2 regions of the Psychrobacillus sp. FSL H8-0510 genome follow, and region 1 is predicted to be linked to the other one. Evidence: riboswitches for the same ligand, from Rfam matches in the RefSeq annotation. Region 1 holds a riboswitch; the other holds the start of a gene.
What was found. Region 1 has a riboswitch for S-adenosylmethionine ahead of MHI40_RS13595 (methionine ABC transporter ATP-binding protein). Riboswitches for the same ligand answer to the same signal wherever they lie in the genome.
Positions count from the first base shown of each region.

Region 2: another riboswitch for S-adenosylmethionine. It lies ahead of MHI40_RS00970 (O-acetylhomoserine aminocarboxypropyltransferase/cysteine synthase family protein); the one in region 1 lies ahead of MHI40_RS13595 (methionine ABC transporter ATP-binding protein).

Region 1 covers NZ_JBBOYZ010000001.1:2,674,967-2,679,417, reverse strand. Annotated here, with positions in the region: gene MHI40_RS13615 (arsenate reductase family protein) at 579-941, shown strand; gene gcvH (glycine cleavage system protein GcvH) at 1,015-1,395, shown strand; gene MHI40_RS13605 (toprim domain-containing protein) at 1,470-1,820, shown strand; gene MHI40_RS13600 (thioredoxin family protein) at 1,832-2,152, shown strand; SAM riboswitch class I at 2,187-2,291, shown strand; gene MHI40_RS13595 (methionine ABC transporter ATP-binding protein) at 2,461-3,486, shown strand; gene MHI40_RS13590 (methionine ABC transporter permease) at 3,479-4,147, shown strand; gene MHI40_RS13585 (MetQ/NlpA family ABC transporter substrate-binding protein) at 4,210-4,451, shown strand, end outside.
Region 2 covers NZ_JBBOYZ010000001.1:188,062-192,512, reverse strand. Annotated here, with positions in the region: gene MHI40_RS00975 (homoserine dehydrogenase) at 1-151, opposite strand, end outside; gene MHI40_RS00970 (O-acetylhomoserine aminocarboxypropyltransferase/cysteine synthase family protein) at 282-1,574, opposite strand; SAM riboswitch class I at 1,687-1,801, opposite strand; gene MHI40_RS00965 (glycerol-3-phosphate acyltransferase) at 1,959-2,600, shown strand; gene MHI40_RS00960 (YdcF family protein) at 2,615-3,202, shown strand; gene MHI40_RS00955 (GIY-YIG nuclease family protein) at 3,284-3,628, opposite strand; gene MHI40_RS00950 (DUF2087 domain-containing protein) at 3,648-4,403, opposite strand.

The DNA of each region.
Region 1 (4,451 bases):
AACACTGTGTTTTAAGGGTGAAAGAATGAATAATTACTAATACTGATTTGCGTTTCAGGTAGACGCGTTTCGCGGGATGAGCGATGAGCTATCACCGTCGCTAGCGCGTCGCTGTGATATCTCATCTGTCTCACTCATCCCGCAGAAGTCGCCACCTTTCACTTCAATCAATTAAGTTAGTAGTACTCGACTTTAAAATATTGCATAGCTTCTCACTTAGATATTAAGAGTAGTCAAAGTTAATATAGGGATAAAACCGTCTGCTTGGTTAGGAACATTATCTTTGATAGGATTCCATTTCAGCCTTACTTATTTTAAAAAGAAATTTGTATATTAAGGTGGTTTTATAATTAATTATCCGATCATTTAAAGCGGATCTAGTTGTTTGGAGCCGGGCCCACGGAAAGCGTCCGCTTGAAGCGGAATTTAATGGCATTTCTATATTCTTATTTTTAAAGGACTGGGCGCACTTTGCTCGGTTTTTCTTGATTGGAGGCTCAATCATATATTAATTTATTCAAAATAATTGCCTATCCTTTCCACTTTTATGTATGATTAAAAGAAAAAGGTGGTACAACATGTCTATTCAATATTATGGCTATCCAAAATGTACAACGTGCAGAAAAGCAAGTAAATGGTTAAAAGATAACGGAATAGAATACATAGACAATCATATAGCTGAAAGTCCCCCAACGAAAGAAACTCTTCAAAAAATGTTTGAGGTAAGTGAACTAGAACTAAAAAAATTCTTTAACACTTCCGGTATGAAATATCGCGAGCTTGGACTAAAAGACAAGCTTCCAACAATGTCAGAAGACGAACAATTAACCTTACTTGCTTCGGATGGAATGCTTATTAAACGACCAATTGTTTTTGACGGGAATAAATTAACGCTAGGCTTCAAGGACCAACAGTTTGAGGATGTATGGAAGACTTCTTAAAGTCACTTGTTTTTACTATTAAAATATGTGAATATAGTAGATGAATGTATTATTAATGGAGAGGGGTATATATATGAACGCACCTAAAGATTTAAAATACTCAGCAGAGCATGAATGGGTAAAAACTGAAGGCGGAAATGTCCGTATCGGTATTACTGAATTTGCACAATCTGAACTTGGAGATATCGTTTTTGTCGAACTTCCACAAGTTGGAGATGAGATCAAAGCAGGAGATCCGTTTGGAAGTGTTGAATCGGTTAAAACTGTTTCTGAACTGTATGCACCAATTAGCGGTAAAGTAGTAGAGGTAAATACAGAACTAGAAGATAGCCCTGAGTATGTTAACGAATCCCCTTATGAAAATGCATGGATGATTGTTATTGAACCATCTGATGCAGCAGAAGTGGATGGTTTACTTTCTCCAGAAAAATACGAAGAATTAATTTCAGAATAATTTCGAAAACGCCGCTTAATATCGGCGTTTTTTTCATATAATATTGGAAAGGGCATAGTTGGGAGAGAGGCTGAATGGCTATTGTCTTTAGTGAAAAGATAATTCTTGTTGAGGGTAGATCCGATAAATTAAAGCTTTTAAAACTGCTGGATGAATCAACAGAAATTATTTGCACCAATGGAACGATATCGAATGTCAGGCTAGAAGAAATTTTAAGTCCTTATGAAGGCATTCCTATTTATGCGTTTCTGGATGCAGATAAGTCTGGTGAGCAAATTCGCTCTGTCGTGAGAAAAGAATACCCTGAAGCGATTCATCTATATACCAATCCGATGTTCTGCGAAGTAGCGACCACACCATTCAAAGTTTTGGCTTCTATATTAAAAAGTGTTAATATAAAAGTGAAAAGACAATATTTACTTTAGGATGATGTAATATGAATGAATGGACCTTAGAACAATGGAACAGCCATAAGAACAGTGGGCAGCTTACCATATTTTATATTTATACACCTATGTGTGGAACCTGCCAAGTTGCTAGTAAAATGATGCAAGTTATAAAAGAGATAAAGCCTTTTTTAATTGGTCAAGCAAATATTAACTATCTTGGAGATTTTGCTATGGATTATCAAATTGAAAGTGTGCCATGTCTGCTAATCGCTAAAGGTGGAACGGTATATAAAAAAATATATGCCTTTCAGTCAGTTCCATTTATCTTGGATGCGATAAAAAGTATTGACGACCAAGTTGTCGTATGATAACATTCGATATACCGACAAATTAATAGTTTTACTCTTATTAAGAGAGGTGGAGGGAAGTGCCCTTTGAAGCCCGGCAACCGTCATGTAAATGAAATGGTGCCAAGTCACGCAAAGCAAATGCTTTGGGAAATGAGAGAATGGATAAATGTTATTAAATTGGATAACTTTAAACCCTTCTGCTCTTTTGCAGGAGGGTTTTTTTAGTTGAAAATGGGAAGAATAAGGTTTTAATACAAAGTAAATTTCAACAACCTGTTAATAATAGATAGGTATAGAATAGTTTAAAGAAAGGGGGCAAGGTTCCCATGATTAGTTTAAAAAATATTTCCAAAAAATTTAGTACGAAACAAGGTACGATTGTTGCAGTGGAAGAGGTGAATCTTGACATAAAAAAGGGTGAGATCTTTGGCATTATTGGTTATAGTGGTGCTGGCAAAAGTACACTCATTCGCTTATTAAATGGATTAGAAAAACCAACTTCAGGTGAAATCATCGTAAATAATGAAGACATCACAAAGATAAATGAAGTGAAGCTTCGCCAAGTAAGACAAAAGGTAAGTATGATTTTTCAACATTTTAATTTGTTATGGTCAAGAACGGTTGAAGAGAATATTGCTTTCCCATTGGAGATCGCCGGTATACCACCAGCTCAACGTTCTCAAAGAGTAAAGGAACTTATTGATTTGGTTGGTCTGGAAGGGCGAGGGCATTATTATCCTTCACAACTATCAGGTGGACAAAAGCAACGGGTTGGGATTGCTCGCGCATTAGCCAACCGTCCAGAAGTACTTCTTTGTGATGAAGCAACTTCTGCATTAGACCCAGAAACTACAGATTCTATTTTAGATTTATTAGTTAGTATCAATGCAAAACTAGGTCTGACAATTGTATTAATAACCCATGAGATGCAGGTTATTCAGAAGATATGTGGTCGCGTTGCAGTTATGGAAAAAGGTCATGTAGTAGAAGAAGGAAATGTGCTAGATGTATTTCAAAATCCGCAACAAACGATTACGAAGCGTTTTGTTTCGCAGGTCAGTGATTCCAATAAGGCGTTGCAAACAATACAGCAATTAAAAGAACTTTATCCAAATGGCAAGCTGATTAAGCTCGTATTTGTTGGGGAGCAGACAGTACAACCAATACTGTCTAGACTTATCAAACAGTTTGATTTGGAAGTAAATATTGTTCAAGGAAATATTTCGCATACACAAACTGGTGCATTTGGTACGCTCATCCTTCAGTTAGAAGGAGAAGCACTACTAATAGATGATGCAATTCGATATATACACGAACAAAAAGTAAATACAGAGGTGATCAACAATGATTAATAATTTGTTTCCTAATGTTGATTGGCCAAAAATGTGGGAAGCCACAGTTGAAACATTATATATGACTGCAGTATCAACAATTTTAACAGCTATTATTGGACTAGTTCTTGGTCTTCTACTTTTCTTAACTAGCCCTCATCAAGCGTGGGCGAACAAATTAGCAAACTGGTTAACAGGAGCTTTCGTCAATATATTCCGCTCCATTCCATTTATTATTTTGATCATTTTGCTAATACCTTTAACGAAGTTTTTGGTCGGAACAATGCGTGGTCCAAATGCGGCCTTCCCGGCTTTAGTAATCGGAGCTGCTCCATTCTACGCCCGTATGGTGTTAATAGCTCTACGAGAAATTGATAAAGGTGTGCTAGAAGCTGCAAAATCGATGGGTGCTAAAACTTCTACTATTATATGGAAAGTATTAATGCCAGAATCTATGCCTGCTTTAGTATCAGGCATAACGGTTACAGCGATTTCACTAGTTGGATATACAGCGATGGCTGGTATTATCGGAGCTGGGGGACTAGGAACATTAGCCTTTTTAGATGGTTTCCAAAGAGGTAGGACAGACGTAACGCTTGTTGCCACGGTATTAATATTAATTATGGTATTTATCATCCAGTGGATAGGCGATGTAATTACTACGAAGATAGACAAACGATAATAGGTGTTAACGAGAGTACTCGATCACATAGAAATAATAGGATAAAAAGGGAGAGATATTGAATGAAGAAATTTTTAGCTGGAGCATTACTATCAGTAAGTGCATTAACCCTTGCAGCATGTGGAGATGAAAAAAGTAGTCAACTAGTAGTAGGTGCATCCAACGTACCTCATGCAGTTATATTAGAAGAAGTTAAACCAATTCTAGAAGAACAAGGAATTGAACTTGTTGTAGAATCATATCAAGATTATGTATTACCAAACAAAGATTTAGATTCAGGAGACTTGGACGCAAACTTTTTCCA
Region 2 (4,451 bases), 2.5 Mb from region 1:
TTTCTTTTCCAACATTGTTTACGAGGATCGCACTAATTTCTAGTTCTAATCCTAAAGACTTTTTCAGATCTTCTCTTTTTTCATTTACAATGTTGTAAATCCCTTGCCCGACTGTTCCGAAACCTAGGATTGCTGCTTTTATCGTCGCCATGCTATCTCCTCCAACTGAATTTGCACAATTGAGTTCCAATTTGCTTCAATTTGTAAAATCTAATCGCATTCATATACGAAGAACTATTTTACATATTGTAGCCCATTTTTACTCAATTATCAATAAAATTCTATCTAGAGAGGACATTTGTTTTTCCCACAAGTACTTTATCAAGGGCAGACTGTAAATCCTCAACCGCCTCTAGTCCAACAGACAAGCGAATTAAGTCTTCTGTAACGCCCGATTTCACCAAGTCTTCAGGAGTTAACTGCTGATGTGTTGTAGATGCAGGGTGGATTATTAGCGATTTAGCATCCCCGACATTAGCTACATGCGACCAAATTTCAATATTATCGATAATATTACGACCTGCCTCTTTACCACCTTTCACTCCAAAAGTTAGGATGGAACCAAAACCATTCTGTAAGTACTTTTTAGCAAGCTCATGGGAGGGATGACTTTCTAAACCTAAGTAGTTAACCCAAGTTACTTCTTCGTTACTTTCTAAGTACTCCGCAATTTTTTGTGCATTTTCATTATGCTTTGGTACGCGTAAATGAAGTGTTTCTAGTCCTTGTAAAAAGGAAAATGCTGCTTCAGGACTTAAAGTTGGACCAAAATCACGAAGCAATTGAACGCGTAATTTCACTGCAAATGCCACGTTTGGAACGTCTATTCCATATCTTAGACCATGATAGGTCACATCCGGTTGTGTGAATCCTGGAAATTTCTCGGAGTCCCAATTGAAGTTTCCTCCATCTACTACAACTCCACCAATCGTAGTACCATGACCACCAATCCACTTAGTCGCTGAATGAATTACGACATGAGCACCGTACTTAATAGGGTTCGATCCATATGGAGTAGCAAATGTGCTATCTACAAGTAAAGGCACTCCTACTTCGTTAGCAATGGCTGCTACGTTTTCTATATCTAATACATTTAAGCTTGGGTTTCCTATAATTTCTCCAAAAAATGCTTTCGTTTTATCTGTCACAGCAGCTCGGAAATTTTCTGGATCTGTAGAATCTACAAATTTCACCGTTATACCATATCGCGGCAATGTATGAGCAAATAAATTAAACGTACCACCGTATAAATTCTCAGCAGCAATAATTTCGTCTCCTGCTCCTGCAATGTTTAATATAGAAAATGCGATAGCTGCCATTCCTGAAGAAAATGCAACTGCTGCCGTTCCCCCCTCTAATAATGCAATTCGTTGTTCAAATACATCCACAGTTGGATTCGTAATACGTGAATAGATATTACCTGTTTCTGCAAGAGCAAATAGGTTTTGTGCATGTTCTGTATCTCTAAATACAAAGGATGTCGTCTTATGAATGGGTACTGCTCGTGATCCAGTCACTGGATCTGGTTGTTGGCCACCGTGTAAAAGTAGTGTTTCTTTTTGTAGATTGGTCATTTGAATTCCTCCTAAAATGTAGTTAGATGGACGCTTATGGAGGCGAGGGAGGATTAGAACAAACAAAAAACCCTCTTCAATTAAGAAGAGGGTGCAAATTCGCATGTTCCTCCTCTTATCTTCCAAATTCAATTTAGAATTTGTAGGATTTAGCACCTTTCCAAGTTGAGAACTTGTTGGTTGCCGGGCATCGTAGGGCCTATTCCCTCCGCCACTCTTGATAAGAGTATTAGATTTAGTTTTCCATCTTGTTACACAGTATAGATTTCTACCAATCTATTTGTCAATACTTTTTTGAATAATTAAAAAACATATACTTTAAAATTCTGAAACTTCTCATCTTTTCATTCGTTTAATATATTGAAGTTAATGGGGGTGAAAAAAATGCTCATTCCGATGATTTGTATCCTTGTGATCAGTTATCTTGTTGGGTCCATTCACGGTTCTAAAATAGCTCAGTATCTGAGTGGGGTAAATATTAAAAAAGAGGGCTTAAAAAATTCTGGCGCCTCAAATGCAGCTATTGTTCTTGGCGCAAAATATGGCATTTTAGTTGCCATAATTGATATTTTAAAGGGAGTTATAGTCGTAATTGGGACGGGTTTTTGGGTTTCACAGTACGCACATTTTTCGATAGTGGAACAGGACATCCTGCTATATAGTGCAGGTGCTGCTGTAATACTTGGACATAACTTCCCTCTTTACACTAAATTTAAAGGTGGTAAAGGCACTGCATCCCTTATTGGTGTACTACTTGCTCTTAGCTGGCCGCTTGGTTTAATCGGACTTATATTATTAATCGGAACTACATTATTAACGGACTATTTATTAATTGGTGTGTTTGTTTTTTACTTTGTTTTTATCGGTGCATCCATTTGGTTTGCAGAAGGAGTAGGGCCAATGGCTATTGCCGGATTCCTATTTTTGATGGCTGTTGTACTACATCTCGAGAATTTCCGTCGTTTAATGCGAAAGGAAGAGATGAGAATCTCCACTTTCTTAAGTAAGAAGAAACCATCTGTATGAAATGAGTGAATATCATGAAGAAGAAAATGAGGTGGATCGTGCTTATCCCATTAGTAGTGATTATTTCTAGTGGAATTGGGATATGGGTTCTCACGAGTAATTGGCTTGAAAATGGTCAAAATCCAAAGGCAGATGGCACCAATCAATATGCTATTGTGCTTGGTGCCAAAGTGAAAAAAGGGAATATCCCTTCTTTTGCTTTACAGTATCGATTGGAGGCTGCTCTTGCGTATGCCCAAAAATATACCCATGTAAAATTAGTACTTTCAGGTGGACGAGGTCCCGATGAAGATATCGAAGAGGCCGTGGTGATGAGAGATTTTCTATTGGAAAATGGCATAGCCGAAGATCGACTCATCTTAGAAGACAAAGCCACCTCAACATATGAAAATCTACTGTTCTCACAAGAATTACTACCCAGTAATATCGACTCCGTCACCCTTATAACAAGCGACTACCATTTACAACGATCCAAAGTACTAGCAAGTAAACTAGGATGGAAATCAGATGTCGTGGCTGCTAAAACTCCCAAAGTGGTTGAATTCAAGGTTCGTACGCGAGAACGTGTCGCGTTGTTAAAGGCATATATTTTGGGGAATTGATTGTTACAAATAGATGGGTATTAAGTAATTATCGTGTTATTTTCTTGATACCCATCTTTTTACTATTCCATAAAATTCATTTTAGCTATGATACCCTTCTTCACCGAAAGGTTGTAGTTTTTCTAACCATTTCTCCAATAACCTTTCTAATTCTTTTTTGCCTACCCTACTTTCAGTTTCCTCTTTTTTAATAATCTCCATATGCTCTATGTCAAAATTATCTTTGCCGAACTGAGTCCAGTCCTTTTGCAGATTTTTATTTGAATGGAGTCCGTTTTCTAATGTAAATTTAACCCCATTCAACGTTTTAAAATTAGGTGTAGAAGCTACATACTTTTTACCGTTTCGTTTGTTTGTGATGACGTAAATTCCGCCCTCGATTTTAATTTCTTTATATTCTTGTTTTAATTCTTTTTTGCGATCCATTTATATTCCATCCTTCTACTTAGTTTTTCACCCAATACGCACTACCATCGTCTTGTCTGGCCAAAAATCCATACTCTATTAAGTAACGTCTTAATGTTACGAAATCCTCATAAGCATTCTTTAGTACATGATTTATTTCTTTCTCTGTGTAAGTTTTTCCTTTTTCAAATCTTTGGATCAGAACTCTTAAGGTTGCTAGTTTTTGCTTTTCTTTCCTCGGAAATTTCATAAGAGGTCCATCTATTCCGTCTGGGAAGAATTTACTTTCGATATCTTTTTGTTCTTCTTGCGTGATGTTATACCGATCGTCCACCATCGTTGCAGTCTTATGAAGCGGTAAAAATGTCGGTGCATGATTGTCTTTTGCCTTTAACATTTCCATCATCGCTAAAAACACTTTTGCTTGTCGCTCCTTTTCCTTTAATACGAAACGATGATTTCGAATCGTAGAAGAGCTTCCAATTCCTAACTCTGTTTGTATTTCTGCATCACTTCTACCCTCATAAAAGAGGCGTAATAGGCTATTTTGATGTTCGGTTAAGCCAGTAAATTTTTTGTTAAGCCCTATTAGATATTGAAAAACAGAGTCATGCTCCATTTCAATATGATGCTTCATGAATTTTTCTGCTTCATATAACATATTATTCTTTGGATAAATGAATCCCTTTTCAACTTTAAAACCGCACATAATACAAATATACATTTCGTCTTCTTCAGCATACCCTGACTTTAACTGTTCTGAGGAGGCACTCCAAAGTAATTCTGACACTTCCATATACAAACACAACCAATCTTTGTTTATTAATTTACAAACATTATATAA